Regions from separate parts of the Paenibacillus sp. FSL R5-0341 genome, predicted to be linked through region 1. Evidence: a T-box and tRNA genes for the amino acid it is inferred to sense, from the RefSeq annotation. Region 1 holds a T-box; the other holds one or more tRNA genes.

Evidence for each region. The T-box of region 1 lies ahead of leuS (leucine--tRNA ligase). A T-box ahead of a tRNA ligase gene usually reads a tRNA of that ligase, here a tRNA-Leu.
Region 2: it has a tRNA-Leu gene. The T-box ahead of leuS (leucine--tRNA ligase) is inferred to sense a tRNA for this amino acid. The anticodon was not compared.

What each region holds. Positions count from the first base shown of each region.
Region 1 is NZ_CP150241.1:4,623,905-4,639,506, reverse strand. Features, by position in the region: gene yqeH (ribosome biogenesis GTPase YqeH) at 1-1,043, shown strand, start outside; gene aroE (shikimate dehydrogenase) at 1,086-1,955, shown strand; gene yhbY (ribosome assembly RNA-binding protein YhbY) at 2,038-2,331, shown strand; gene MKX75_RS20805 (nicotinate-nucleotide adenylyltransferase) at 2,347-2,937, shown strand; gene yqeK (bis(5'-nucleosyl)-tetraphosphatase (symmetrical) YqeK) at 2,921-3,487, shown strand; gene rsfS (ribosome silencing factor) at 3,505-3,852, shown strand; gene MKX75_RS20790 (S1-like domain-containing RNA-binding protein) at 3,849-4,754, shown strand; gene MKX75_RS20785 (class I SAM-dependent methyltransferase) at 4,884-5,654, shown strand; gene MKX75_RS20780 (aminoglycoside phosphotransferase family protein) at 5,916-6,833, shown strand; T-box leader at 6,946-7,215, shown strand; gene leuS (leucine--tRNA ligase) at 7,294-9,738, shown strand; gene comER (late competence protein ComER) at 9,719-10,564, opposite strand; gene MKX75_RS20765 (helix-hairpin-helix domain-containing protein) at 10,751-11,386, shown strand; gene MKX75_RS20760 (dCMP deaminase family protein) at 11,426-11,947, shown strand; gene MKX75_RS20755 (ComEC/Rec2 family competence protein) at 12,051-14,924, shown strand.
Region 2 is NZ_CP150241.1:314,556-330,157, reverse strand. Features, by position in the region: gene MKX75_RS01555 (CoA-acylating methylmalonate-semialdehyde dehydrogenase) at 1-513, opposite strand, end outside; gene iolC (5-dehydro-2-deoxygluconokinase) at 613-1,623, opposite strand; gene iolE (myo-inosose-2 dehydratase) at 1,820-2,722, opposite strand; gene iolD (3D-(3,5/4)-trihydroxycyclohexane-1,2-dione acylhydrolase (decyclizing)) at 2,787-4,652, opposite strand; tRNA gene MKX75_RS01535 (tRNA-Gly) at 5,043-5,113, opposite strand; tRNA gene MKX75_RS01530 (tRNA-Pro) at 5,124-5,197, opposite strand; tRNA gene MKX75_RS01525 (tRNA-Leu) at 5,205-5,283, opposite strand; tRNA gene MKX75_RS01520 (tRNA-Arg) at 5,301-5,377, opposite strand; tRNA gene MKX75_RS01515 (tRNA-Gly) at 5,385-5,459, opposite strand; tRNA gene MKX75_RS01510 (tRNA-Leu) at 5,470-5,550, opposite strand; tRNA gene MKX75_RS01505 (tRNA-Lys) at 5,557-5,632, opposite strand; tRNA gene MKX75_RS01500 (tRNA-Tyr) at 5,643-5,728, opposite strand; tRNA gene MKX75_RS01495 (tRNA-Thr) at 5,738-5,813, opposite strand; tRNA gene MKX75_RS01490 (tRNA-Phe) at 5,833-5,908, opposite strand; tRNA gene MKX75_RS01485 (tRNA-Asp) at 5,925-6,002, opposite strand; tRNA gene MKX75_RS01480 (tRNA-Met) at 6,028-6,101, opposite strand; tRNA gene MKX75_RS01475 (tRNA-Val) at 6,119-6,194, opposite strand; tRNA gene MKX75_RS01470 (tRNA-Glu) at 6,201-6,272, opposite strand; tRNA gene MKX75_RS01465 (tRNA-Asn) at 6,277-6,352, opposite strand; tRNA gene MKX75_RS01460 (tRNA-Ala) at 6,354-6,429, opposite strand; tRNA gene MKX75_RS01455 (tRNA-Ile) at 6,464-6,537, opposite strand; rRNA gene rrf (5S ribosomal RNA) at 6,576-6,692, opposite strand; rRNA gene MKX75_RS01445 (23S ribosomal RNA) at 6,770-9,695, opposite strand; rRNA gene MKX75_RS01440 (16S ribosomal RNA) at 10,008-11,560, opposite strand; gene MKX75_RS01435 (GNAT family N-acetyltransferase) at 12,181-12,726, opposite strand; gene MKX75_RS01430 (response regulator) at 12,781-14,379, opposite strand; gene MKX75_RS01425 (sensor histidine kinase) at 14,388-15,602, opposite strand, start outside.

The DNA.
Region 1 (15,602 bases):
GGTTTATCCCCGAGAAGGCATTGGATCGTGAACCGGTTATATGCCAGCGCTGTTTCCGTATCAAAAACTACAATGAGTCATCATCCGTTACGGTGGATCAGGACGAATTCCTGGCGCTGCTTAGCAAAATCGGGGATAAGGATGCACTTGTCATCCATATCGTTGATTTGTTTGACTTTGATGGCAGTATTATTTCCGGTCTGCAACGTTTTGTAGGCAACAACCCGGTATTACTTGCTGTGAACAAAACGGACTTGCTTCCGAAGGTAACCAACTGGAACAAGGTTCGCAACTGGGTGCAAAAGCAAGCCAAGGAACAAGGTTTGCGCACAGTGGATGTAGTCTTGTGCAGTGCGAAGCAAAATCAGGGCTTCGACCGACTGCTTGAGCTCGTGGGAACGTATCGCGAAGATCGTGACGTGTACGTGGTTGGCGGTACCAATGTGGGTAAATCCACACTGATTAACCGTCTGATCCGTGATTACAGCGATCTGGAGCAGGAACTGACCACGTCCCGTTATCCGGGAACGACGCTGGATATGGTAAACATTCCGCTGGATGATGGAAAATATATCATTGATACGCCTGGAATCGTGTATCCATGGCGTTTCAGCGAGATTGTTTCACGTAAAGATCTCGCTGCCATCATGCCGGAAAAACCGCTTAAACCGGCTGTGTATCAGTTGAATTCCGGTCAGACGCTGTTCTTTGGCGGCATGGCTCGATTTGACTTTGTTGAAGGTGATCGTCAGTCGTTCACTTGTTTTATCAGCACTGCGCTTGATATTCACCGGACGAAGCTGGAGCGTGCAGACGACTTGTACCGCGACCACCTGGGAGAATTGTTGTCTCCACCAACCCGTGAGGATGCAGCAGAGATGGCTGAATGGACCAGACATGAATTCCGCATCAAACGCGGCAGTCAATCGGATGTATTCATCTCGGGTCTGGGCTGGATTAAGGTAAATGGCGATATTGGCGCACTGGTTGCTGTTCATGCTCCAAAAGGCATTCGCGTACAGATCCGCCCATCCTTGATCTAGTATTATCAGAACCTCTACATCAGATGGATCGGAGGCGGACCTATGTCTGAGCAGAAAAATTTCAACTCTTCACTTCCCGTGTTGCTTGGTGTCATGGGTGATCCTATTGCTCACTCCAAGTCGCCGGCAATGCACAATGCGGCTCTGCAGGCTGCAGGAGTGAATGGAATGTATATGCCACTGCATGTTCATCCAGATCAACTGGAAGCGGCAGTTCGGGGAATTGTGGCACTGGGCTATCGTGGTGTCAATGTCACCATCCCGCACAAAGAGCAGGTAATGCAGTATCTGGATGTGATCGATGAAAGTGCTCGCCTCATTGGTGCGGTGAATACCATCGTCAATGAAGGTGGAACACTGACAGGGTACAATACGGATGGTATTGGTTATGTCCGATCTCTGAAGGAAGAGGCTGTGCCGGAGCTTGCGGGTAAACGTATTGCTGTCTTGGGCGCAGGTGGAGCAGCGAGAGGTGTCATATATGCACTTGCATTGGAGAAGCCTGAACGCATCCACATTCTGAACCGTACAGCGGACAGAGCTATTGCACTCGCTTCGGATTTACGTGCCCATGGCTTGGGAGAGATCTCGGGTAGTGGCATAGAAGACGCTGCAACGGTACTGGCTACGGCTGATATCGTTATTAACACAACGGCTGCAGGCATGCACCCACATGTTGATGAAGCACCGGTTGATCCCACACTGATCCGTGAAGGCGCAGCGGTGAGTGATCTGATCTACAATCCGCTGGAAACCCGTCTGCTCCGGGAGTCGCGGTTACGCGGGTGCACGGTACACGGTGGTCTGGGTATGTTTGTATACCAGGGTGCAGTGGCCTTTGAACATTGGCTCGGTATTCCGGCTCCAGTGGAGACGATGAGACGAGCTGTACTAAACAGTTTTGAAGTGTGAAAATAATAATTGAACGGTCAGGCCTGGACAGTCTTTGAACTGTCAATCAGGGCCTGCTCAACATAAGGAGTATGGAGTATTCATGTTAAACGGTAAACAAAAGCGCTTTTTGCGGTCACAGGCACATCACCTGACCCCTGTATTTCAGATTGGTAAAGGTGGAACGAATGAACACCTGTTCCGTCACATCGAAGATGCGATTGAGAAGCGCGAATTGATGAAAGTGCAAGTGTTGAACAACAATGACGAGGACAGAAAAGAGATGGCAGAAGAAGTTGCCCGTGAAACGGGAAGTGAGCTTGTACAACTCATCGGTAACACCATCATCCTGTACAAAGAATCGCGCGATAACAAACAAATCGAACTACCTAGATAAGGGAGCGTGACGCAGGTGAAGATCGGCATCATGGGTGGTACGTTTGATCCGATCCACATGGGGCACCTCCTGGCAGCAGAGGCGGCAAGGGATTCACATGCACTGGATGAAATCTGGTTCATGCCCTCCCATGTTCCACCTCACAAACGTGGCGCCGGAGCTTCGGGACAGCAACGTCTCGACATGACGGAAGCGGCAGTGAAGGGTGTACAGCAATATGAGGTGCTGGGCATCGAGATGGAACTGGGCGGAGTGTCTTATACAATCGATACGATGAAGGAACTGTGGCGTCGCCATCCTGAACATGAATTTTATTTCATTATCGGGGCGGATATGGTGAACTATCTTCCCAAATGGGAGCAGATTGAAGAACTTGCCGAACGCTTAACCTTTATTGGGGTTGGTCGGCCGGGCTTCCAGTTACATCTGGATGATCTACCAGACGAGTTACAGGATCGGGTCCTATTAGCCGAGATGCCCTTGGTGGATATTTCATCGACAGCCGTACGCAGACGTCTTGCCAAAGGACAGTCGGTACGCTTCATGATTCCTGATGAGGTGCACCAATACATTGTAAGGAGCGGTTTATATGGCACTAAGCCGTGAGGAACTGATTCAAGCCGTATCTGGTCAAATGCCGGAAAAACGCTGGAAGCATACACTGGGCGTGATGGAATCGTCTGTGATGTTGGCTAAAAAATATGGTGCTGATCCTGTGAAAGCAGATCTGGCAGCGATATTGCATGATGTGGCGAAGTACTGGCCCGTAGCGGAGATGGAAGCGGTCATCCGTGATAACGGATTAAACCAGGAACTTCTGCAGCATGACAAGCAGCTCTGGCATTCCGAAGTCGGTGCTTTTGTAGCCAAGCGTGATTACGGTGTAACGGATTCCGAAGTTATTCATGCCATCCGGTGGCATACCTCGGGTCGGGTAGGCATGAGCTTGCTGGACAAAGTGGTATGTCTTGCCGATTACATTGAACCGGGACGAGATTTCCCGGGAGTGGATCATATTCGCGAACAGGCTGAACGTAGTCTGGAGGAAGGTTTAATTGCCGGATTCGATTCGACGATCAGCTTGCTGATTTCGCAACGACGTGTCATTTATCCTTTGACTATGCTGTCGCGGAATGACTTAATTGCACAATTATAGATTATGGAGGTTGGTTCATGACAGTATCATCGAAAGAACTTATGAATATGGCGGTTGCTGCCGCTGACGACAAAAAGGCATCCAATATTGTAGCGTTGGATCTAATTAATGTTTCTCTGGTGGCAGATTATTTTGTTATTTGTCACGGGAATTCCGATACACAGGTACAGGCCATTGCCACTGAAATTCGCAAACAGGCTCATGCAGCCGGAGCGACGATCAAAGGTATCGAAGGTATGGATTCCGCACGTTGGGTACTGATGGACATGGGCGATGTTGTTGTTCATATCTTCCACCGCGACGAGCGTGAATACTACAACATTGAACGTCTATGGTCTGATGCCAAAGTGGTGGAAACTGTATGAGTTTGATTGCTGGAACAGTCGTCTCTTTGCCGGTTTCACGTGAAGTGTCTCCGTTTGGCTTCTTTTTGACGACAGGATCGGAAGATGTACTGCTTCACTACACCGAGTTAACACGGGATATTAAGATTGGTGAGATGCTAGAGGTATTTGTATTCTTTGATACAGAAGATCGTCTGGCCGTAACGATGAAAAAGCCTTATCTCATGCTTGGAGAAATGGCACGACTGGTTGTGGCTGATGTTCACCCACGACTGGGCTGTTTCCTGGAAATGGGACTTGGGCGGCAATTACTGCTTCCTATTCGTGAACTGCCTGAATTGGAAGAACTGCGTCCTCAAGTAGGGGATGAAGTTTTTGTAATCATGGAACATGACAAGCAGGGACGTCTGCGTGCCAAATTGGCCGGGGAACGTGAGCTTTCACCCTTGTCTTTCCATGCGCCAACTTCATGGTTAAACGAATGGGTTGAAGCGACGGTATACAAGCCACTGCAGATGGGTACTTTTGTACTTGTAGAGGGCGGTGTACTGGGCTTTGGCGCGATTGGGATGATTCATTCATCTGAACGTAGCCATATGCTGCGTCTTGGTGAGAAAGTTAAATGTCGGGTGACACTGGTACGTGAAGACGGACGTGTGAATCTGGCCATGACTCAACTCAAACAAGTTGGACGTAACGAAGATGCAGACAAGCTGCTCGCCTTTATGAAAGAGCGTCCTATGGGCGGCATGCCTTACTCGGATGCAACCCCGCCGGATATCATCAAGCAGCGTTTTGGCATCAGTAAGTCTGCTTTCAAGCGTGCCTTGGGCAAATTGATGAAAGACGGATTGGTGGTTCAAAAGGAAAGCTGGACGTATCTGTCCGAAACTGCTCCTGCGGATCAAAGTGAAAACAAGTAATTTTACTGGTTAAATAGTTGTAACATGGAGCTCGGATAAGGCAGGGATAGGCTGGGTATACACCGGATGCCCCTGCTTTTTCTTTTGTTAACAGGATTGGAAAATGAAATTGAAAGTGCGGTGCCTGACATGTCTTACCGGAAATTTGCCTACGTCTATGATGAATTAATGGAAGATATGCCTTATCCGGACTGGATAAGGTTTGCAAGAACAGCATGGGAACAGCATGGAATGCCCAAAAGTGTCGCTGAACTTGGCTGTGGGACGGGCTCTATTACGATCCCGCTCGTAAACTCCGGTTTTGAAGTTACAGGCATTGACCTCTCAGCAGATATGCTGTCGGTTGCACGCAGCAAGATGGAGGCCACGCCTCAGGGTCATCGCTTATATCGGGAAGGCAGTGTACGTTGGGTGCAGCAGGATATGCGCGATTGGCGAGTTCCGGAGCCTGTGGATTCGGTAATATCTTTCTGTGATTGCGTCAATTACCTGCTTGAACAAGAAGATGTCGTTCGTACATTCCAGCGCACATATGAGATGCTGAAGCCTGGTGGAACGTTCCTGTTTGATGTGCATCATCCCAATACCCTTATTCGTTATGATGAGGAGCAGCCTTTCGTACTGGATGAGCGCTCCGTATCTTATATTTGGACTTGTGATCTGGACCAGGATCGCTGTGAGATCGAGCATCATCTCAGTATCTTTTCGCGTGTGGAAGATGGTAGCAAGGATATGTACCAGCGCTTTGAAGAAGTTCATGTTCAGCGTGCGTATGACCCGGACTGGATGAAGCTGGAGTTGTCCAAGGCAGGCTTCAGAGACGTGAAGGTATATGCGGATTTTGAATGGAAAGAGGCCGGAGACAGCGCACAGCGCTTGTTCTACGTTGCTGTGAAATGAGAGCGAATAATGAGAACTGTCCTTATGATGCATAAGGGCAGTTTTTTTGTTTGATTTTCTATGGAAAATGAATAACAAGCTTCTATAATCTACCAAGGGAATGCTAGGAAAGACATAATTACGTGACAAAAAGTATTGCTAGTTATAGTAAAGGAGGCCATAATAGTCGGATGGAAAGCGTTTTCTAAGAAAATCAATAAATAGTCAAGGTGAGGTGTATAAGTGGAAAGTACATATAAAACTAGACTCTCGACAGAACAGTTGAATGCCATAATAGAGCAGCACTTCTCTGCAAGTATACAGGAGTACAAGGAAATGGTGGATGGCTGGGCCAATCACGCATATCTCATTACACTGAGTGATGCACAGCGAGTGGTACTCAAAATTGCTCCTTCAGCTTCGACAAATCTGATGCGCTGTGAACAGGATCTGATGATTGCCGAAGTTGGGGCATTGCGTCTTATCAGCGAGCTGCAGGATGTTCCCGTACCCCAATTGCTGGCTTATGATGATTCATTAACCATTGCTCCAGCGCGTTATTTTATCATGGAGTATATGTCTGGAACACCCTATAATCAGGTCAAGGATCTGTATTCTGCGGAAGAGCAGGAAGCCATTGAACACCAGCTAGGTCAGTACAATCGTCGAATTAATGAAATCAAGGGTGAGCAGTTCGGATATTTCTCGGAGCAAAAACAGCGATATTCCACATGGAAAGAAGCATTTATGAATTTGATGGATGACATTCTTGTCGATGGGGAAGAAGCCGGGATTACATTTTCGATGGATTACCCTGAGTTGAGACGCTTGATTGAAGAAAAATCGGATGTGCTGGACGATGTCAAAGAACCTGTGCTTGTCAGTTGGGATCTGTGGGATGGCAATGTGTTAGTGGATGCAGGTCATATCACAGCGATTATAGATTTTGAACGTTCTTTGTGGGCAGACCCTCTGATGGAGCATTATTTCAGTCATTTTAACTATACTCCCGGTTTTGTGAAAGGGTATGGGCATGCGATTACGACTGAAAGTGAGCTGAGAAGAAGAAGTCTGTATGACTTGTACTTTGATCTTGTACTACGTATTGAGTGTGCTTATCGCCAATATGATAATCAGGAACATGTGAATTGGACCATTCATAATCTGGAGGAAGGCATTGAGCGTTTTCGCTTATCCTAAATAACAACTAGTGTTATGGAACGGTTCGAACTGTGTTCTCCAAGATGGCAATTATCACGTGTAATATTGACTTTGGGCTTGCTTTTTTATATAATGGTCCCGATATTGTATACATATTTCGATGATAAGGATTAGTAGTAATTCCTGTACATAACAGAGAGCCGGCGGTTGGTGCAAGCCGGTTGACAGTGATTTGCGAACTCGCCTTGGAGAAATGCGGTGATTACACCATTCTGTTTAACCTGCTTGTATAAAGCTTGGGTTCAGGAATGGAAATCCGCATCGGTTAACCGCCGTTACAGGTCCAAAGGGAGTGGATGACGAAGCACGTTCGTCCGCTAACTAGGGTGGTACCACGGGAATTCAACCTCTCGTCCCTAGCGCTGCAAACGCTACGGGATGCTGAGGTTTTTTTGTTGCAATTAAAGATAAAGCGAATAACCTGAAGGAGGAACAATAGATGAGTGAGAATAACCAGCCGAAACACGGCTATCAGCCACAAGTCATGGAAAAAAGTTGGCAGCAATACTGGGATGCAAACAAAACGTTTAAAACGGGTGAGGACCCAGTTAAGCCAAAATTTTATGCACTGGATATGTTCCCTTACCCATCCGGTTCAGGTCTGCACGTAGGCCACCCGGAAGGATATACGGCAACGGATATAATTTCTCGTTATAAACGTATGCGCGGTTACAATGTATTGCACCCAATGGGTTGGGACGCTTTTGGTCTGCCTGCTGAGCAGCATGCACTGGATACAGGTGAACATCCACGGCATATTACATTCCGCAATATTGACAATTTCCGTCGCCAGATCAAATCTCTCGGGTTCTCTTATGACTGGGATCGTGAGATCAGCACAACGGACCCTGAATACTATAAATGGACGCAATGGATATTTATCCAGCTGTACAATAAAGGCTTGGCTTATGTGGATGAAGTCGCAGTTAACTGGTGTGAAGCCCTTGGAACGGTACTGGCTAATGAAGAGGTTATTGATGGCAAAAGTGAACGCGGTGGACATCCGGTTGTACGTAAACCGATGCGCCAGTGGGTCCTGAAAATTACCGAGTATGCAGAGCGCCTGTTGGAAGACCTGGAAGAGCTGGATTGGTCTGAAAGCATCAAGGATATGCAGCGTAACTGGATTGGTAAATCCACAGGGGCAGAAGTTGTTTTTGCCATTGAGGGTCGCGAGGAAGTCATCAAGGTGTTCACTACCCGTGCGGACACATTGTTCGGTGCGAGCTTTACAGTACTTGCTCCGGAACATGAGTTGGTAGAAGCGATTACAACCGATGACCAACGTGAAGCGATTCAGGCCTATCAGGAGCAGGCTTCTCGTAAGAGTGATCTGGAACGTACAGATTTGGCCAAAGACAAAACAGGTGTATTCACCGGCGCTTATGCAATCAATCCCGTTAATGGCGCGAAACTGCCGATCTGGATTGCTGATTACGTTCTTGCAGGTTACGGTACAGGTGCGGTTATGGCTGTTCCGGGTCATGATGCACGTGACTGGGAATTTGCGAAGCAGTTCGGTCTGGATATCTTTGAGGTTATTCAAGGTGGAGACGTTACACAAGAGGCATATTCTGGTGATGGCGCGCATGTGAATTCCGATTTCCTGAACGGACTGAACAATGAAGAAGCGGTTGCCAAGATGATTGCTTGGTTGGAAGAGAACGGCAAAGGACAAGGGAAAGTGACCTATCGTCTGCGCGATTGGCTGTTCAGCCGTCAGCGTTACTGGGGTGAACCAATCCCGATTCTGCATCTGGAAGACGGAACGATGAAAACAGTACCGGAGGATCAACTTCCACTGCTGTTGCCTGATATCGACCAGATCAAACCTTCGGGTACTGGAGAATCACCACTGGCGAATGTTACGGATTGGGTAAATACAGTAGATCCGGAAACGGGAATGAAGGCACGTCGTGAGACCAACACCATGCCACAATGGGCGGGTAGCTGCTGGTATTACCTGCGCTTTATCGATCCGCACAATGACAAGGAACTGATCTCCAAGGAGAAACAGCAGCAATGGCTGCCAGTTGATCTGTATATTGGTGGAGCAGAGCACGCAGTACTTCACTTGCTATACGCTCGTTTCTGGCATAAAGTGCTGTATGATCTGGGTGTTGTCGATACCAAAGAGCCTTTCCATAAACTTGTTAACCAAGGTATGATCCTGGGCACAAATAATGAGAAAATGAGTAAATCCCGTGGTAATGTTATCAATCCCGATGAAATTGTCAATGAATTCGGTGCAGATACATTGCGTCTGTACGAGATGTTCATGGGACCATTGGAAGCGACAAAACCGTGGAATGCAAACGGGGTTGAAGGCATGCACCGCTTCCTGTCACGTGTATGGCGTCTCTTCATTAACGAAGACACAGGAGCCATCAATGACAAGATTACGGTGGACGGTGGAACGGATGAGTTCAAACGGACTGCCCACAAAACGATCAAAAAAGTTACGGAAGATCTGGAACACCTGCGCTTCAACACATCTATCAGCCAGCTGATGATTTTCATCAACGATGCATACAAAGCCGATACACTGCCTCGTGAAGCGATGGAGAACTTTGTGCAGTTGTTGTCACCACTGGCACCGCATATGGCAGAGGAACTGTGGAGCCGTTTGGGTCATGAAGGTGGCATCTCTTACGTGGCTTGGCCTGAATATGATGAGTCCATGACAGTGGATGCGGAAGTAGAAATCGTTGTTCAGGTAAACGGTAAAATCGTAACCCGTGCTACGATCGCGAAGGATCTGGATGCACAGGGTATGCAGGACTTTACGATGGAGCTGGCACCTGTTAAGCAGGCGCTGGAAGGCAAGACCATTCGCAAGGTCATTGCCGTTCCAGGCAAACTCGTTAATATTGTTGCCGGTTAATCTCACCGGCTCGGAATAGTTCATCCAGCTTTAACAAATCTTCATCATATTTGTCATGTGTCGTGTGGATCAGATTGTCGAAAACACCGTCGAGACTAACCTTCAGCAGTGCAAGTGCCTGAGCGGTAATACCGCCAGGTACAGCGACACGAGCTTGAAGTTCTTGCGGCGTGTATCCTCCTTCGGTGAGCAGCTTGCCTGTTCCCAGAAGCATCTCGCCAGCCAGAGCGCAGGCATCTGCCCTTTTGATGCCTGTCAGCTTGACGGCACTTTCGATCCACTGTTCCAAAAAGAACGAAATGAATGCAGGTCCGCAGCTGGAGAAGTCGGATGTGATTCTTGTACAGGCTTCATCCACCTGGTACGGCCTGCCTATATGACTGAGCAGACTTTCCAACACAGCGCGGTCTTCACTGGTCATTCGTTCGCCATGTATGCAGAGGGACGCTCCACTGCCGACTTGGTGTGTGACGCTGGGAATTACCTTGGAGACTTTGCAAGGAAGTGAAGATTCCAGATGTCGCAGCTGCACGGGACTGGTGATCGAGACAATTATATGATTGGGATTCACGACAGGCAGGATGTCGTCAATGACATGTTTGAATTCAAGCGGCTTCACGCACAGGAAGATGATATTGCTTCGGATCACCGTTTCCCGATTGCTCTGGGATTCATGCAGACCGGGGTAACGGAGGGATAACTGACGTACTTTGGACGGGGTTCGATTGCTGGCGGCGATCTGCCGGGGCTCGAGTGCACCCGATTGGATCAGGGCATAGATCAGCAGGCTGCCCATGCTGCCGGTTCCGATAAATCCAACCTTCATTGTTTCAGGCCTCCTTTCATGCTTTACGGTACTGGCGCAGTTCATTCCCTCTATTCTATGCGTGAGGACCTGTTTCACATGACATGAAAAATGCATAACTTGTTTCATCAGGAAAAGTTCAACGGTTCGGAAGCACCGCCCGTGTTCGAAATGAATAATTTTGAATTCAGGGAGAGGTGTGGAAGAATGAGATGGAATAAAGGACTGACCATTGCTGCTGCGGTGGTTGGAAGTATACTTATATTATGGTCGGGCAAAAGTGAACAACCACCTAGTGGCTGGGAACCCTTGCAGCTCGGCACCGAGAAGCCGACGATAGAGCAGGAACTCCCTGCTGTACTGTCGGCTACTTCGGTTCAGGGCAATACAGGAGCATCTTCAGGATCGGATGCAAGTGAAATGCAGACTGGGAATGATGCAAAGGCAGATAAGTCGAAAGAGCATGCGAGCGCTTCAGTTGAAGGTAATTCGGGAGTTCAAACTACAAGTCAGACGGATGCTAATCCACCGGACACCTCAAATTCGATTGAACCAGTTGCGCAAAGTACGAATTCGAATCCTTCGGTTACCTCCGAGACGGCTTTGAACAGTAATCCACCTGTAGTTCGTGAAGAATCTGGCGACAATGGCAAGATTGATGTCAATACGGCACCTGTCTCCAAGCTTACGGAGCTTCCCGGAATTGGGGAGAAGAAAGCTCAAGCCATTGTGGACTATCGGAATGCACATGGTCCTTTTGCGAAAGTTAGTGATCTGACGAAGGTCAAAGGAATCGGCATGAAGATGCTGGAGAAGATGGCACCGTATGTGCAGATCCGGTAATATTAGAATAAAAATTTTGTTGAGCGGGAGGAAAGCAGCATGAGTACAGTAGAGGTACGCAAGGACTGGGACACGTATTTTATGGACATTGCATATATGGTCTCGACCCGTTCCCGCTGTTCGCGTCGTCACGTAGGTTCCGTTCTTGTTCAGGGAAAGAAACTGCTGGGAACAGCCTATAATGGTGCACCCACCGGCGTCCCGGATTGTTCTGAAGCTGGTTGCATGATTTCAGAAGAATATGAGTTGGTCGTGACCGATGGTCGGGAAGAAATGGTCAAAAAGCAACGCTGCATTCGCACAATCCATGCGGAGCAAAATTTGCTTTTATTCACAGATCGAATTGACCGTGAAGGCTCGTCTGTGTATGTGACCGACGAACCTTGCTGGACATGTGCAAATATGCTGGCGAATAGTGGAATTACAGAAATCGTCTTTCATCGTTCTTATCCTAAAGATACCGGTAAGGTTACCAACATGATGCAACAGAAGGGCATAACGTTCCGCAGACTGGAGAATTATCAGCCCCCGCGGGAAACGATGATGACTGTGAGCAATTAATGTGAATATGGTCGAATACGCGAGGGAGAACCTCCGGCAAGCCTGAATTGGCTTTCCGGGGGTTTTTCTGCGTTCATCGGGTGAAATGAAGGAGACGGGATGAATGAAAGGTAGACCTTTGCTAAGCTTTACGATTTGCTGGTTATGCGGTAGCGGGATGGCATGTGCTTTAACAGGCTGGACATTGATCTGGGGAATGATTGGAGCGCTGGCGTGTCTGCCACTTTTACTTCGTTTCATTGATGTTCGTGGATGGTCCATTTTATTTTTACTCACTGCCTTTATTGGAGGTGCTGCACATTGGGAATGGAATGATGCACGCAATCATAGCAGACTGCCCGAGACTACTCATATCTCTGCTAGAGAGTTGGACGGTTTGGCAGCCGAAATTCAGGGTGAGCTTGTGTCAAATGTACGCATTGATGGAGATCGGGCAGACTTTAAGATACAGATGTCTTCAATATTGCCCTTATCGGATTCATCAGCAGATACAGATCTGACAGCATCATCTGTATTCAAAATAGATGAACAATTAATGGTGCAAGTCAGACTGGTGGAGGAAGAAGAACAACAGGTAGCAGCAGGCTGGAAGAGGGGCGATTCAATCACGCTCAATGGTTCTTTTGCCCTTCCTGGAGAAGCCAGGAACTTTGGCGGGTTTGATTATCGGAGTTATTTGCGAACATTGCACATACACTGGTTGTTCAAAGTGAAGGGAGCCAGTTCAGTTACAGCAGCTCCCCCTGAAGGGCTTGGACTATTTAACGTACTACGATGGACGGATTGGACGAGGCATACGTTGGGTTCGGCGGTTGAGCAGTTATTTCCTGAGCCTCATGCAGGATATATGAAGGGTCTGATTATCGGGATAGCTAATGATATCGATCCAGGCACCTATGGTCATTTTTCACAACTGGGTCTAACGCATATTCTAGCAATCTCTGGAACCCATGTCGCTGTATATGTAGCTTCGCTGCTACTCATTCTATCTTGGTTAAGGCTTACCAGAGAGACGGCACTCACGATTGTTCTGATCCTGGTGCCAGCTTATGTACTGCTATCCGGTGGATCACCTTCAGTGATTCGTGCAGGAATTATGTCCATGATTGGTCTGTATATGGCACGTCGTGGTCTCGCGAGAGACGGCCTTCAGATGATTAGTGCAGCAGCATTACTGATGATGTGGTGGGACCCGTACTTTTTGCTGAGCGTCAGCTTTCAGTTATCCTTTCTCGTGACCGCAGGTTTGATGATCTATATGCCATTGATTAATCGACTGTTCAGTAATTGGCCTAAATCTCTGGCTGCAACAGCATCGGTTACGGTGACCGCTCAGTTGATTTCGTTCCCAGTAACCATTTTGTATTTCAACCAGTTTTCCTTACTCTCATTTGTGGCTAACTTTCTGCTGGTTTCTTTGATCAGTGCTATTGTATTACCTCTAGGGACGGTCGCCATGCTATTGTCATTCATATGGGTTCCTTTGGCGAAACCCCTCGCATGGATAGCGATTCAACTGAACCAACTGACATTTGTAAGCGTGGAGTGGATGAACAGCCTGCCAGGTTTTGTGCTGATCTGGGCGACACCTTCCTTGTTATGGATTGCCGCATACTATGCTGTGTTGTATGCCTTACTCTACCTATTGTATCGTGGCAATGGTGAGCAGCGAGAAACAGCGTCTATTGAGGAGGAGACGGCTCCTCTTGTGAGGCGACAACCTCCAGTTTCAATGGGAAATGTGGGCATTCGCTCTTCGATGTCTACCGTGGCACAGGATCAAGGTAAGAACCGTGTAGGTGAAAAAGAAACTTCTTTAACGACATTAGGAGCCAGTATAGCCTGGCCGGAGTATACAAGTGCGTTTACCGCACGAGGTGCCGGATATTATGCACATGAACGAATGAGTAAAGCTCAGCAATGGTTGTGTGGGTTGCTCGCGCTCAGCTTTATTGCTGGATTGTGGTGGGCATACCAGACTCCGAAGCCTGCTGGAGCTGGCATCGTGCAGTTTTTGGATATTGGGCAAGGGGACAGTACATTGATTACAACCCCGGAAGGCAAACACATTTTGGTGGATGGTGGGGGAACGGTGAGCTTTGGGAACAATGAACAGTCATGGAAAACAAGGCGTGATCCGTATGAGGTAGGAGCCAAGGTGGTTGTTCCCTTATTGAAAAAGAGAGGTATACATCAACTGGACGCTGTCATTGTAACGCATGCAGATCAGGATCATGCCGGAGGACTACAGGCTGTGCTGGAACAGATTCCGGTTAAACGTTTCATGTTTAATGGCACAACCAGTGGTAAAGAAAACTTTGATAAATTACTGGACACAGCCATGGAACGCAAAATTCCTCTATACGCCATTCAGCAGGGCATGTCCTATAAGGCTGATAAAGAGACGAGTCTACATTTTATAGCTCCAGATCTGGCACATGTGGATGTAAATGTATCGGGTAGTTTGCCTGTGTCTGAACACCAAAATCATGATTCCGTTGTCTTTTTGTTAGACATGGCTGGGACTTCCATGTTGTTTACTGGCGATATGGATGCTGCTGCCGAACAGGACCTGCTCTATATGATTCAAGATGGCTCATTAGCGGCCCAGTTTGAACAGAAAGGTGTAGATATTGGAGTTACAGAGGGAGTTGTACAAAGGGTACTTACACGCCCGTTGCAGGACAATTCAAATGATCTTTCAGCATCATCATCTATCTCCATTGACGTATTAAAGGTGGCTCATCATGGTAGTAAAACGTCGTCCACCGAAGCCTGGCTCCAATACTGGAATGCCAAAACCGCCGTGATATCTGCAGGAGTTAACAATACATATGGGCATCCCAATCCAGGAGTGATGGAACGTCTGGAAGCTACCGGGTCAGATATTTATCGGACGGATCAGATGGGTGAGGTCCAGATGAGAGTGAAAGATGGGAAGATTGATGTTCGATACAAGTTGTTTGGAGTTGAGTGACGGCACGCGATCTATTTATCGGTGTGAAGATGAGTGAAGAAAACTCCGATTTAATACCAACTGGGAAGTTAAAAAGACAAGAGAACATACAACAATGTGGATAGTCTGAGCGGAAAAAGTATTGAAGTTACGTGTAAATATCGAGTAGATGATTCCACCTATGAAACCTAATAGAGCATATGCGGCAATAGCAACGAGCAATCTCATATGCGTATTATCCTTTTTTCTGTATAAAAGTAACCCATCAACCAATATAGAAAGTGGTGTAATTAAGAAAAGTAAAATAGCGAGGTTAATCAATAAGCCAACCGTAAATTTATACCCGAATGAATAATAGTGAGTATTCTCTATTCTTTCATCCAAGGGAACGTAGTGATATATCCCCATTACAAGTGAAATCACAATTGCAGTTAATAAAGCTGCAAGTATTTTTCCGCGCGGCCTATTGATTCTATGGGTGTTTGTCATTTGAATATTGACCTCCATCTTGAATAACTATATTAACAAAAGATAGGTTAAGGTAGTTGATATATTTTAACATACAGAGGTTGGAGGAAAATAAGTAAAACAATTTTTATTCTGATCGAGATGACAGGGATTCCTCACTTCATTTGATTGCAAAATACAGCACAGCCCAGTACAGCACAAAAAAAAGCCCGCTTTCCGTTACACTCCAGA
Region 2 (15,602 bases), 2.3 Mb from region 1:
GAACATCCAGCACGGTACCATCATTGGGAAGTTGAATGGGGTAATTCCCCCAATAACACCGATCGGGTAGCGGTACATGCCCGACTCCAGTCCTGTCGCGATGTCAGGCAGTTGTTTGCCCATCATCAGATTCGGGGCACCGGCCGCGAACTCGACGCATTCAATGCCACGCAATACCTCGCCGTAAGCTTCGGCATAACTTTTACCGTTCTCCAGCGTCACCAGGCGAGCGAGTTCTTCCCAATGTTCCACCAGCAGCTGCTGGTAGCGGAACAGAATACGTGCACGGCGTGGAACCGGTGTGCTGCTCCATGACTTGAACGCTTCTCGTGCTGTCTGAACGGCCAGATCCACGTCCGCTTGTTCGGACAGTGGCACATGTGCAATAACTTCTTCCGTCGCCGGATTCACAACCGGCTCCGTACGAGTTGACGCTGGGGTTACCCAGGCACCTCCGATCCAGTTTTGTACCATTGTCACTGTTGCAGACGCTTCAGAAATCCCTTTTCCCATAGCCCTGTCTCCCTTCGCTTATGTGTGATCCCTTATGTTGAACTTATATCATTGATGTTGATCTGTATGAGTGTGTTATTCAAAGTATTGCAACGTGCTTCAAGACACGGTAATCTCGCCCCGATTGCAACGTTCGATGTAGTCATTCACCTGTTCCACCGTTGGCATCGCATCCGAACAGCTGTGGCTCGAAATGACGATACTTGCTGCGCCACTGCCGTACGCCATACTGCGCTCAATCGTCCAGCCCTGCATCAATCCATACAGGAACCCTGCCGCATAAGAATCGCCTGCACCGAACGTTTTGACCACTTTTGCCGGATAGCTGTCCGCACGGTGGGAAAGCCCTTCACGCGTATAAGCAATGGAACCTTCCTTGCCATGTTTGATTACAACGATGTTCGCTGAGAAATCGAACCATTTCTGCGCAGTCACCTGATCGCTATGATCCGGATTGTGGTCGAATGTCTCCATCATGTCGAACTCTTCACGTGTGCCCAGAATGATATCGCATTTCTCGGCTGCGAGGTTATAATAGACCGCCGTCTCTTCGTCCGATGTCCATGTGTATGGGCGATAGTCCAGATCAAACACAATAACTGTGCCATGTTTTTTCGCATACGTAAGTGCCTGTAATACGGCTTCACGGGATGGGCTCTGCGCGAGGGCTGTACCTGAGATTAGCAGCACTTTGGAGTCAGCAATTAACTGCTCCTGCACCTCTTGCGCCTGTAATAACAGATCAGCTACATTGTCCCGGTACATTAGGATACTGCAATCCGTTGGGCTTTTGATTTCGGTAAAAGCGAGCCCTGTCACCGCTCCGGTGTCATCTGTAACTACATTCGATGTGTCGATGCCGTTCTTCTCCAAATAACTCTGGATGAATCTGCCCATTTGGTCACCCGCGATCTTACCAATAAAAGCTGTCTCCATACCCAGTCTGGACATGCCAATCGTAATATTGGCCGGAGAGCCACCCACATATTTCGTAAACGTCATCGTCTCTTCCATTGGGCGATTGATCTCATTGGCATTCAAGTCGATACACAGACGGCCAATCGCGGTAAAATCCTTCTTCCTGGATACGGGAAAGGATACGTAAGTCATTGTATGTGAGCCCCTTTCTGTGGTGGAATTTTACATGTTGTATATGAATATCTAGACTGGTTACTCATTCCATCGTGAGGATTAGTACACGGCTAGAGTAGGTCAGTTTATTTTCCAATCGTAACCTTATACTCTTACTGGCCTTCTTCCTTTTTCACTTCATGGGTATGGTCCTCTCCCCATCGCTATGCCTATATCAGCTATGCTGGAATAAGGACTCCATATAGTTCAAGGAGCGTTTGGCGTACTCATACGGGTTATGAATCGCCGGATCCTGCTCTCCCTCAAGCATCGCCCAGCCATCGTACCCTCGTGTGATCAGTTCTTGCAGAATAGGAGCAAAGTCAATGCATCCATCCCCTGGTACAGTGAACACCCCTCTACGAATACAACCGACAAAGTCGGATTGCTCCGCGCGTGCTTCATCCAGCACATGCGGGCGGATATCTTTCAGATGGATATAAGCGATCCGATCATAATGTTTGCGTAGCAGTTCAAGTGGATCGGCTCCGCCATAATAGGCATGACCTGTGTCATAGAGCAGATACACGAGAGAAGGATCGGTTAGCTCCATCAGTCGATCAATCTCATCCGGTTGCTCTACCACTGTACCTCCATGATGATGGTACGTAAGCTTCAACCCGTGTTCACGTGCAATGGCTCCTGCTTCATTTAATCCTTCAGCGAGGATATGCCATTCCGATTCACTGAGTCTGAGCACTTCTTTTTCATTCGGTGTCCGTCTTGGATCAAAATGAAGTGAACCGCCTACCTCCGCTGTACTGATCACCTTACTACCCATGGATTGCAGAAATTCTGCATGTTTGCGATAATTGTCCAACTCCGACTGACGATACGCTGGATCGGAGAACAATACTGATTTCCACTGGGAGACCAGATTGATATTCCTTTTACTCAATTCCTCACGCAGTATAGCAGGATCGGTTGGATATTTGCGTCCCATCTCTGTACCTGTCAGCCCAAGACGCTGAATGTCATCCAGAATCTGTGCACACGTTGTCGCATCACCATGCTCTTTCACATCTTCACCTACCCAATTGATCGGATGAATCCCAAGCTGGAATGGCAGCTTGCTCATTGCTCCACGTCTCCTTTTTCGTTCAACATAGTGGTTCAATCGGAATGCAGTGCTCAAAATCGGATTAAATAGGTCTTGCTTTGGCACGGTTGGCTTGCATCGTATGATGAGCACGAACTACCTTCTCTTCGGCAGATACTTCTGGCACACCTACATTCCACCACGACTCATATCCACCTGCGTTGGTTCCAGGCACAACCGGAATTTCAATCAACGTACTCACCGTTTCGTTCTTCGCATCTCGGAGTGCCTGTTCCAGCTGTTCTGCTGTCTCGGCTCTATAGGATTTGGCTCCCATGCTTCGGGCGTGAGCTGCAAAGTCCATTGGCATATAATCCCCGGTCAGTCGTCCACTCTCGGATTCACGATAACGGAACTCATTGCCGAACCCGTCACTGCCATGTTCCCGCTGCAAATTATGGATACACTGAAATCCATTGTTGTTGAATAATAAAATAGTCATCTTCTTCTGTTCCTGCAAACTGGTCACAAACTCTGAATGCAACATCAGATAACTGCCATCCCCTACCATCGCGTACACTTCACGATCCGGCTCGGCAAGTGCTGCTCCGAACGCTCCACTTACCTCGTACCCCATACAGGAGAATCCATACTCCATGTGATACGTCTTTGGTTCAGCCGCTCGCCATAGACGATGCAGATCGCCTGGCAGACTGCCTGCCGCACACACAATAACGGAGGATGGATCAATCGTCCGGTTAACTACGCCGACTGCTGTAGTCTGCGCGAGTCCAGCTTCATGTTGTGCTCCATACAGCCGATCTACTTCTGCATTCCACTCAACTCGGAGATCAGCGACTTCGGATGCGCCATATGCACTGCGGTATTGTCTTTGCTGCAATTCCTTTTGCAAAGTCTGTAACCCTTCACGTGCATCTGCCAGAATGGCTTCCCCGCCTAGCTTGGCGGCATCCATGCTGTTTAGGTTAATGTTGATGAATGACACTTCCGGATGCTGAAAAGCAGAGCGGGACGCCGTCGTGAAATCCGAGAACCGAGTACCGACGCCGATCACCACATCCGCTTCTCTCGCCAGTCTGTTGGCTGCCAGAGAGCCAGTAACCCCGATGGCCCCCACATTCAGTGGGTGGTCCCAAGAGACTGCGCTCTTACCCGCCTGCGTCTCGGCGATCGGAATGCCAAATGCTTCTGCGAACTCCACTAATTGAGCAGATGCCTCAGAGTACAACACGCCGCCGCCTGCAACGAGCAGCGGCTTTCTGCTACGGGCAATCTGCTGCGTTGCCCGTTCAATGGCTGCCTGTACCGGCGGTCGACGGTCCAGATAATGTACTTTTCGGGCAAAGAACGATTCCGGGTAATCGTACGCCTCTGCCTGCACATCCTGTGGCAGTGCGAGTGTTACTGCTCCGGTCTCTGCCGGGTCGGTTAGCACACGCATGGCCTGTGTAGCAGCGATCATCAACTGTTCGGGACGAACGATGCGATCCCAGTACTTACTGACGGCTTTGAATGGATCAGTAGCTGAAATTGTATAATCACTGCTTACTTCCAGCTGCTGTAACACCGGGTCTGGTTCCCGTGTAGCAAAGTTATCTCCAGGAAGCAATAAAACCGGAATCCGGTTTACCGTTGCGGTAGCTGCTGCCGTAATCATATTCAAAGCACCAGGTCCAATGGATGTTGTACATGCATAGATCTGTCTGCGGTTCTTCTGCTTGGCATAGGCTGCTGCCGTATGCACCATGCCTTGTTCGTTCTTTCCTTGCATATACGTCAGGCTTCCGGGACTACGCTCCAGCGCTTCTCCAATGCCTGTTACGTTGCCATGTCCAAAAATACCGATGATTCCCTTCACAAACTTGGTTTCCACCCCGTCAACCGAGATATATTGCTGATCCAAAAATCGAAGCAATGCCTGAGCCATCGTCAGTCGAATTGTTGTCATGAAATGATCGCCATCCTTTCCTCTACGGGTTAAGCGCTTAATCTAAGTTAAGTTTAAGCGCCTTACCCCTAAAGGTTAAGCGCTTAATTGATATGGTATTACAGGCTGATGATTTACGCAAGCTATTTTTGTAAGCGTTTTTATAAAATGTGACAAAGAAGCTTAGATTTAGTGTTGGAGGATGTGTTGTGCTAGACCTGTTCCATTTGAGAACTTTCCACAATTACTAAGAGTTATGAGAGGAACGATCTCTCGTGAGAATGGGATACATACTGGTACATCTAGTGAGCTATATAATCTGTGGTCATGGTGTACTACAATCTCCAATATACCTATGAACGCAAAAAAAGAAAGAGACGGTGAGTACCATCTCTTTCTTTTCAATATTTAAGCGGGTGATGGGAATCGAACCCACGCTATTAGCTTGGAAGGCTAAAGTTCTACCATTGAACTACACCCGCATAACAACAATCGGGATGACACGATTTGAACATGCGACCCCCTGGTCCCAAACCAGGTGCTCTACCAAGCTGAGCTACATCCCGTTATCTATACCGGCGAGAGGACTCGAACCTCCACGGTTTCCCACTCGATTTTGAGTCGAGCGCGTCTGCCATTCCGCCACGCCGGCAAAATATGAAGTTATAATGGCGCGCCCTGAGAGATTCGAACTCCCGGCCTTTTGATTCGTAGTCAAACGCTCTATCCAGCTGAGCTAAGGGCGCAAAATATTGGAGCGGAAGACGGGAATCGAACCCGCGACCCTCGCCTTGGCAAGGCGATGCTCTACCGCTGAGCCACTTCCGCAAATAAGGGATGCGCGTGGAGGGACTTGAACCCCCACGTCAAAGACGCTAGATCCTAAGTCTAGTGCGTCTGCCAATTCCGCCACACGCGCATATAATGGTGAGTCATGAAGGGCTCGAACCTTCGACACCCTGATTAAAAGTCAGGTGCTCTACCAACTGAGCTAATGACTCATAGAAAAACTGGTGGAGGATGATGGATTCGAACCACCGAACCCGTACGGGAGCAGATTTACAGTCTGATGCGTTTGGCCGCTTCGCTAATCCTCCAGGATTACATGGTGCCGGCGAGAGGACTTGAACCCCCAACCTACTGATTACAAGTCAGTTGCTCTACCAGTTGAGCTACACCGGCGTATTACAGGTGTTATATATGGTGGCTCGGGACGGAATCGAACCGCCGACACGAGGATTTTCAGTCCTCTGCTCTACCGACTGAGCTACCGAGCCTTACTTAATTAAAAAATGGCGGAACCGACGGGATTCGAACCCGCGATCTCCTGCGTGACAGGCAGGCATGTTAGGCCAACTACACCACGGTTCCATAATACTTTCTCAAGGAAAGTTAATTGCGGGGGCAGGATTTGAACCTGCGGCCTTCGGGTTATGAGCCCGACGAGCTACCGGGCTGCTCCACCCCGCGTCGTTATAAAAGTTATATGGTGGAGGCTGAGGGGATCGAACCCCCGACCCTCTGCTTGTAAGGCAGATGCTCTCCCAGCTGAGCTAAGCCTCCATATTATGACCCGTAGGGGATTCGAACCCCTGTTACCTCCGTGAAAGGGAGGTGTCTTAACCCCTTGACCAACGGGCCTTACTGGCTCCCCGAACAGGGCTCGAACCTGTGACAACTCGATTAACAGTCGAGTGCTCTACCAACTGAGCTATCAGGGAATGGTGGAGCCAAGCGGGATCGAACCGCTGACCTCCTGCTTGCAAGGCAGGCGCTCTCCCAGCTGAGCTATGGCCCCATACTCTGGTGTATTTCTTGTTGTGGTCTTGCTATGGGCCCTGGTGGACTCGAACCACCGGCCTCACCCTTATCAGAGGTGCGCTCTAACCAACTGAGCTAAGGGCCCTTATCAATTTTCGAAAAAAAATACCCCAATGGGGTTTCGCTTGGCGGCGTCCTACTCTCCCAGGACCCTGCGGTCCAAGTACCATCGGCGCTAGAGGGCTTAACGGTCGTGTTCGGGATGGGTACGTGTGGAACCCCTCCGCCATCGCCACCAAACGCGGTGCTTACATTTCAGAGTTGTTGTTCTCTGAAAACTAGATTCGAAACGAAACACGCGAATTATCACTTGCAAATTGGATAAGCCCTCGACCGATTAGTACTGGTCAGCTCCATGCATTGCTGCACTTCCACCCCCAGCCTATCTACCTCGTCGTCTTCAAGGGGTCTTACATACTGGGAAATCTCATCTTGAGGGGGGCTTCACGCTTAGATGCTTTCAGCGTTTATCCCGTCCGTACATAGCTACCCAGCGGTGCTCCTGGCGGAACAACTGGTACACCAGCGGTACGTCCATCCCGGTCCTCTCGTACTAAGGACAGCTCCTCTCAAATTTCCTACGCCCACGACAGATAGGGACCGAACTGTCTCACGACGTTCTGAACCCAGCTCGCGTACCGCTTTAATGGGCGAACAGCCCAACCCTTGGGACCTACTTCAGCCCCAGGATGCGATGAGCCGACATCGAGGTGCCAAACCTCCCCGTCGATGTGGACTCTTGGGGGAGATAAGCCTGTTATCCCCAGGGTAGCTTTTATCCGTTGAGCGATGGCCCTTCCATGCGGTACCACCGGATCACTAAGCCCGACTTTCGTCCCTGCTCGACTTGTAGGTCTCGCAGTCAAGCTCCCTTATGCCTTTGCACTCTTCGAATGATTTCCAACCATTCTGAGGGAACCTTTGGGCGCCTCCGTTACTCTTTAGGAGGCGACCGCCCCAGTCAAACTGCCCACCTGACACTGTCCCCGCACCGGATTACGGTACCAGGTTAGAACCTAGATACGATCAGGGTGGTATCCCAACGTTGCCTCCACGCAAGCTGGCGCTCACGTTTCAAAGGCTCCCACCTATCCTGTACAGATCGTACCCAAATTCAATATCAAGCTGCAGTAAAGCTCCATGGGGTCTTTCCGTCTTGTCGCGGGTAACCTGCATCTTCACAGGTATTAAAATTTCACCGGATCTCTCGTTGAGACAGCGCCCAAGTCGTTACGCCATTCGTGCGGGTCAGAATTTACCTGACAAGGAATTTCGCTACCTTAGGACCGTTATAGTTACGGCCGCCGTTTACTGGGGCTTCGGTTCACAGCTTCGGATTGCTCCTAACCACTCCCCTTAACCTTCCAGCACCGGGCAGGCGTCAGCCCGTATACTTCGCCTTACGGCTTCGCACAGACCTGTGTTTTTGCTAAACAGTCGCTTGGGCCTTTTCACTGCGGCCCCCTCGTGCTATTCACACTACCGGGGCACCCCTTCTCCCGAAGTTACGGGGTCATTTTGCCGAGTTCCTTAACGAGAGTTCTTCCGCGCGCCTTAGAATACTCTTCTCGCCTACCTGTGTCGGTTTGCGGTACGGGCACCATCACCTGGCTAGAGGCTTTTCTTGGCAGTGTGAGATCATGACCTTCGCTACTGTAATTTTCACTCCCCATCACAGCTCAGCCTTACAATGTGCGGATTTGCCTACACATCAGCCTTACTGCTTGGACAGACATCCATCAGTCTGCGTCACTACCCTACTGCGTCCCCCCATTGCTCATAACGGCTTACGGTGGTACAGGAATTTCGACCTGTTGTCCTTCGACTACGCCTTTCGGCCTCGCCTTAGGTCCCGACTTACCCTGAGCGGACGAGCCTTCCTCAGGAACCCTTAGGCTTTCGGCGGATCAGATTCTCACTGATCTTTTCGTTACTCATACCGGCATTCTCACTTGTATAATGTCCAGCGCTCCTTACGGTACACCTTCAACCCTTATACAACGCTCCCCTACCCCTGATGCAAAGCATCAAGCCATAGCTTCGGTGGTGTGTTTAGCCCCGTTACATTTTCGGCGCAGAGTCACTCGACCAGTGAGCTATTACGCACTCTTTCAATGGTGGCTGCTTCTAAGCCAACATCCTGGTTGTCTGTGCAACTCCACATCCTTTCCCACTTAACACACACTTGGGGACCTTAGCTGATGGTCTGGGCTGTTTCCCTTTTGACAATGGATCTTAGCACTCACTGTCTGACTCCCGGAAGTAAGTCTATGGCATTCGGAGTTTGACTGAGCTTGGTAACCCTTGCGGGCCCCGCACCCAATCAGTGCTCTACCTCCACGACTCTGTTTTCCGAGGCTAGCCCTAAAGCTATTTCGGGGAGAACCAGCTATCTCCGAGTTCGATTGGAATTTCTCCGCTACCCCCACCTCATCCCCGCATTTTTCAACATGCGTGGGTTCGGGCCTCCAGTGCGTGTTACCGCACCTTCACCCTGGACAGGGGTAGATCACCCGGTTTCGGGTCTACGTCCACGTACTAAGTCGCCCTATTCAGACTCGCTTTCGCTGCGGCTCCGGCTCTTCACCTTAACCTTGCACGGGAACGTAACTCGCCGGTTCATTCTACAAAAGGCACGCCATCACCCCTAAAACGGGCTCTGACTTTTTGTAAGCACACGGTTTCAGGTTCTATTTCACTCCCCTTCCGGGGTGCTTTTCACCTTTCCCTCACGGTACTGCTTCACTATCGGTCGCTAGGAAGTATTTAGCCTTGGCAGATGGTCCTGCCGGATTCATACGGGGTTTCACGTGCCCCGCACTACTCGGGATCCGTCTCGGAGGGAACAGACTTTCAACTACAGGGCTTTTACCTTCTTTGGCGGGCCTTTCCAGACCTCTTCGCTTAACCGGTTCCTTTGTAACTCCATGTGAGACGTCCCACAACCCCAAAGAGCAAGCTCTCTGGTTTGGGCTTCTCCGCGTTCGCTCGCCGCTACTGACGGAATCACTATTGTTTTCTCTTCCTCAGGGTACTTAGATGTTTCAGTTCCCCTGGTATGCCTCTACATAACCTATGTATTCAGTTATGAGTAACTGGAAATTACCCCAGCTGGGTTTCCCCATTCGGACACCCCCGGATCAAAGCTTGCTTACAGCTCCCCGAGGCAGTTTCGTTGTTCGCCACGTCCTTCATCGGCTCCTAGCGCCTAGGCATCCTCCGTGTGCTCTTAGTAGCTTAACCTCGTGCTCCGATTTCGACTGCTCGCTTCCCTTGTTTTGCTTGCGCAAAGCCAAAAGTCGCTCCCACCCGATACCATCGTACGTGCAATCTACCTTATAAAAACACTTCACTTGTTTACACAAGATCAGCTTAAAGGAATGTTCTAATTCGCGTTTGTTTCGTTTCGATATCTAGTTTTCAAAGAACAAGCTCCATGCAAAAGCAAGCTGTCTGAGAGTTTGAGCTCTCAAAACTGAGCAACGAGTGAGTAACTAGCCGACCTGGCTAGATTTTATATTTGAATGTTTCCACTCGGGAAACGATTCTCCATAGAAAGGAGGTGATCCAGCCGCACCTTCCGATACGGCTACCTTGTTACGACTTCACCCCAATCATCTATCCCACCTTCGGCGGCTGGCTCCTTGCGGTTACCCCACCGACTTCGGGTGTTATAAACTCTCGTGGTGTGACGGGCGGTGTGTACAAGACCCGGGAACGTATTCACCGCGGCATGCTGATCCGCGATTACTAGCAATTCCGACTTCATGCAGGCGAGTTGCAGCCTGCAATCCGAACTGAGACCGGCTTTGTTGGGATTGGCTCCATCTCGCGATTTCGCAGCCCGTTGTACCGGCCATTGTAGTACGTGTGTAGCCCAGGTCATAAGGGGCATGATGATTTGACGTCATCCCCACCTTCCTCCGGTTTGTCACCGGCAGTCTATCTAGAGTGCCCATCCGAAATGCTGGCAACTAAATATAAGGGTTGCGCTCGTTGCGGGACTTAACCCAACATCTCACGACACGAGCTGACGACAACCATGCACCACCTGTCTCCTCTGTCCCGAAGGAAAGATACATCTCTGTACCGATCAGAGGGATGTCAAGACCTGGTAAGGTTCTTCGCGTTGCTTCGAATTAAACCACATACTCCACTGCTTGTGCGGGTCCCCGTCAATTCCTTTGAGTTTCAGTCTTGCGACCGTACTCCCCAGGCGGAGTGCTTAATGTGTTAACTTCGGCACCAAGGGTATCGAAACCCCTAACACCTAGCACTCATCGTTTACGGCGTGGACTACCAGGGTATCTAATCCTGTTTGCTCCCCACGCTTTCGCGCCTCAGCGTCAGTTACAGCCCAGAGAGTCGCCTTCGCCACTGGTGTTCCTCCACATATCTACGCATTTCACCGCTACACGTGGAATTCCACTCTCCTCTTCTGCACTCAAGTCACCCAGTTTCCAGTGCGATCCGGGGTTGAGCCCCGGGATTAAACACCAGACTTAAATGACCGCCTGCGCGCGCTTTACGCCCAATAATTCCGGACAACGCTTGCCCCCTACGTATTACCGCGGCTGCTGGCACGTAGTTAGCCGGGGCTTTCTTCTCAGGTACCGTCACCTTGAGAGCAGTTACTCTCCCAAGCGTTCTTCCCTGGCAACAGAGCTTTACGATCCGAAAACCTTCATCACTCACGCGGCATTGCTCCGTCAGGCTTTCGCCCATTGCGGAAGATTCCCTACTGCTGCCTCCCGTAGGAGTCTGGGCCGTGTCTCAGTCCCAGTGTGGCCGATCACCCTCTCAGGTCGGCTACGCATCGTCGCCTTGGTGAGCCGTTACCCCACCAACTAGCTAATGCGCCGCAGGCCCATCCCCAAGTGACAGATTGCTCCGTCTTTCCAGTTTCCTTCAGGCGAAGAAAACAATTATTCGGTATTAGCTACCGTTTCCGGTAGTTGTCCCAAACTTGAGGGCAGGTTGCCTACGTGTTACTCACCCGTCCGCCGCTAACCATCAGAGAAGCAAGCTTCTCATCAAGTCCGCTCGACTTGCATGTATTAGGCATGCCGCCAGCGTTCGTCCTGAGCCAGGATCAAACTCTCCAATAAAGTATTGAAAAGAGCGATAAGCTCATTTTGAATCTGACGAGATTAAAAATCTCATTTGTGCTCCAGCCGATCCAAACCAAGGCTTGTCTCAACTTTCGCGTTTATTCTGCAAGCAGAATGTTTACTCACTCGTTGTTCAGTTTTCAAAGATCAAACTTGTTTCGTTACCGAGCGTTGTTCTCCTCAGCAACTTTTATATCATAACACTTCCGAACCAACTTTGCAAGCTCTTTTTTTAAGTTTCTTTCGAAGCTTATTTATTTTGCTTGCGGCACTATGTTTTTCGTGTTTTTTTTGGCCGGAAATAGAATATACCATATGCACAACATAATTACTACTTGTAAAATATTCCATCAATGAATTTCTCGTTTACTTGATATAATCTCTTTTCAAACTATCTTCTCGATGGCAATATCCTCTTACTATACCCTACATACACTCGCCAGTCTATTCTGCCTCTATATAGATTACGAACAGAACCAATCAACATCATTACCTTCTATATAATAAGAAACACAATATCATATGGAACAATGCTATCTATTATTTTGATTTCGAGTATAGTAATGAACTCACTCTTCTGTGAGCTTGATAAGTTATGGTCCTCACTTCTTTACTTGTTACGCTTTGAACCTGCCCATCACTATCGTGTCGTAATACTGTCCATCCGCATGTCTACGATCCCTTTTCAAAACGCCTTCAATCCCGAAGCCACTCTTTTGATATAACTTGATTGCCTTTTCGTTTGATGCCAGTACATTCAACATCATCTTCTCTACACCAGTCTGGTCTGCCCATTCCATCGACTGCTCCAACAAGTTCATGCCAATCCCATGTCCCCAGAACTCTCTGGCTACACACACGCCGAACTCAACCTTATGGCAAAAGCGCTTCAACTCTGTACCTTCACATCGGGAGTATCCCACAATCTCGCCCGCTACTACAGCAACGAGGAATAGATTCCGCGACTTCTCGGTGTCCACATGGATGATACGCCTGAAACTGGCTGGGTCGATATACGCCTCGCCCTCTTCACGATCCATGTTCTCAGTTTCTCCGTCCAGTTGTACACGAAGTGAAGACAGGGCCTCAGCATCCTTTTCCTCTGCCAATCTAATCGAGTAAGATACTCCTTTAACGTAATATTCCTGTTGTTCGATAATCATAAGAACCATTCCACCTATTCCACTTTAATTAAATATTCCATACTCTCTACCGCTCTACCCCACCTCAGACGGACTCTTACCTGTAAGCATCTTGAACACCTGGCTGAAATACGTGGCATTACGGAACCCCGTCATCTCACTTACCTCATATACCATGTAATGTCCCGACTGCAACAGTTCCAACGCTCTTTGAATTCGGTACCCGTTCAAATAACTCACGAAATTCTCCCCGGTCACCCTTTTGAACAGTTGACTCAGATACTTCGGATGCACGAATAGCCCCTTGGCAATCGCTTCAAAACTGATCTCTTCGGCGTAATGCAGCTCCACATATTGTTTCACCTGCTCTATCAGTTTATTACTTTTCTTCTCGCCCATCTCCTTGCGTATCTGTTCCAGCCAGTTGCAGATAATACGATCCATCCAGCTTACCAGATCATGCAACGCATATTTCGATTGAATTTCACGCAAAAAATCACTCATCGCCAGCGGCGGGGGTAACATCGGGTGAAGTCGGTTCCAGCTATGAATCAACGTGTCAAACAGACTGACGGCCACCACCTGTACATCCTGTATGCCAACACAGTTGCCCTCTTTCAGCAAAAGGCAAATATGATGCCATACCTCTTCCGCCAGATCTGGTCTGATATCCGTCCAAGCCTCACTCCATTGACGAAGTAATAGCGAATAATCGGTCACACTTGGTTCTGTATCCTCTGACGCTTCATAGTGGTAGATACGACTTCCACCTTGAAACTCTGCTGTTTCCACCGCTTCCCTGCTCTCCAAATAAGAATCTATCACCTCACATGGGTGACTTTTGGATCTTCCTATTCCAGCACTTACTTCGATTTTCAAATACGTAAAGATCTGATCCATCATCCTTTCCACGAGTGGCAGGATATCCTCTAGCTGATCCTTATCCTCTGTATCTCCTAATAGAAGCAACACAAAGACCTGATCCGAATAATCAACAATCTCTACCAGATCATTCATGCGCGCCGCATGCTCCTTCACCGTCTCTTGGATAATATCAGCCGCCCCATAGCGGAGAAGCTGCCAATCCCGTTCTTTCATCCGTGTCAAAAATACGGGGCGATTCAGCTGCAGACTAATGGCGCGTGCTTGTGAGGACATATGAATGCCTATATAGTCCATGCGTTCTTTAAGCAGCTCCTCCGGCCGATATCGCGTAGTCAGCAGTTCGTGTAGAAATTGTTTGCGCAAATACGGAAGTACCCGTCCGACCTCCTGCTTGTACGTCCGCTCTAGCCGCTCATGCCGCTCTCGCACATCTTGTTCCAGTAACACCTCCCGCAGCACAGACTCAATCTCCTCCACCTCCGCAGGCTTCAGCAAAAAGTGATTCACACCCCAGCGCATGGCTGCTCGGGCGTTCTCGAATTCGTCATATCCACTAAGGATGATGATCGGCAGATGGGGATGATCACGCCGCAACGTCTGCGTAATCTCAAGCCCGGTCATCCCTGGGAGATAAACGTCAGTCATAACAAGATCGGGATGCATGCGGTGAAAAAGATCAAGCGCATCCAGGCCATTCGAAGCAGTGCCTACAATGCTGAGGCCCAGGGAAGGCCAGTCAATATGTTCCGTTAGTGCCTTTACAATATGCGGATCGTCATCTACAAGCATGATGGTCTTCATCCTTTTTCACCGTCCAGCCACAGATTTAATTGCTCATCGGTCTCAATACGAGGGAGTGTAATCGTCACTTCCACACCACCCGACTCTCCATCCCTCAGTTGAACGCCATATCGCTTCCCGCAATAGAGCTGAATTCGCTGATGAACATTCCGTACACCGATGCCACACGTCGCTTCGAGTTCCCAACCCTCTGGCAAGCCTTGGCCATTATCCGTGATACGAATGACGATATCCGGTTGAGAGCTTTCCGCCTCATGCATATACACCTGAATTCGAAGTGTGCCTTCTTCCGGATGTCCGTGCATAACGGCATTCTCAATAAAGGGCTGTAAGATAATCTTGGGAATAAAACAGCCACGAATACGCGGATCGATCTGCTCCAGATATTGAATAGAGAAGGGTAGACGCTCTGACTGAATGCTGACGTAACAACGCGCATGCTCCAACTCGTCCCGTACCCGAATAAATAATCTCCCCCCACTCAGTCCGATCCGTAAAAGCTTACTGAGCTGCACAATCATACGACTGATATCCTTGGCTTCGTAATCGAGCGCACGCCAGTGGATCATGTCGAGAGTGTTGTATAGAAAATGGGGTTTGATCTGGGCCTCAAGCAAGCCCGTCTGGGCTTCCCGCTTAGCACGGCTCTCATCCTTCACCTGTTCCATCAGCGTCGTGAGCTGTGAAGCCATGTGATTGAATCCATACGCCAAATGGGCATATTCCTCTGTGAATGACAGTTGTACCCGAGTATCAAAATCCCCTTTCTCCAATTGTCTCATTCGCTTGATCAGTTGGCGTAGAGGACGAATAATCCGCCGCACGAACAGAAATGCGAGTAATGCCGAGCATAACAACCCCAGTACTGCAATGCCAAGAATCTGCCACCCTGCGTGTCTGACCGGGGATAACAGCATATGAACCGGAATAGTCTGCACCAGACGCCACTGAAGCATCGCTGGTCTGGAGTACAGCACAAGCTGAGCGCCACCGGGTTTACCGGAAACCACTTCGAATCCGTCTTCTCCACGCTGGACGTGTTGCTGAATCCATACACTATCTATAATAGAAGAAGAATCTCCATCTCCCCCACTTGTAGTGGGGTTATCAGACCACTTAGGTCCCTCAACGGAATCAGATTCACCCATTTGCATGACGACATTACCAGCCGTATCCACCAGCAGCACCTTGCCTTCCAATACCATGGGCAT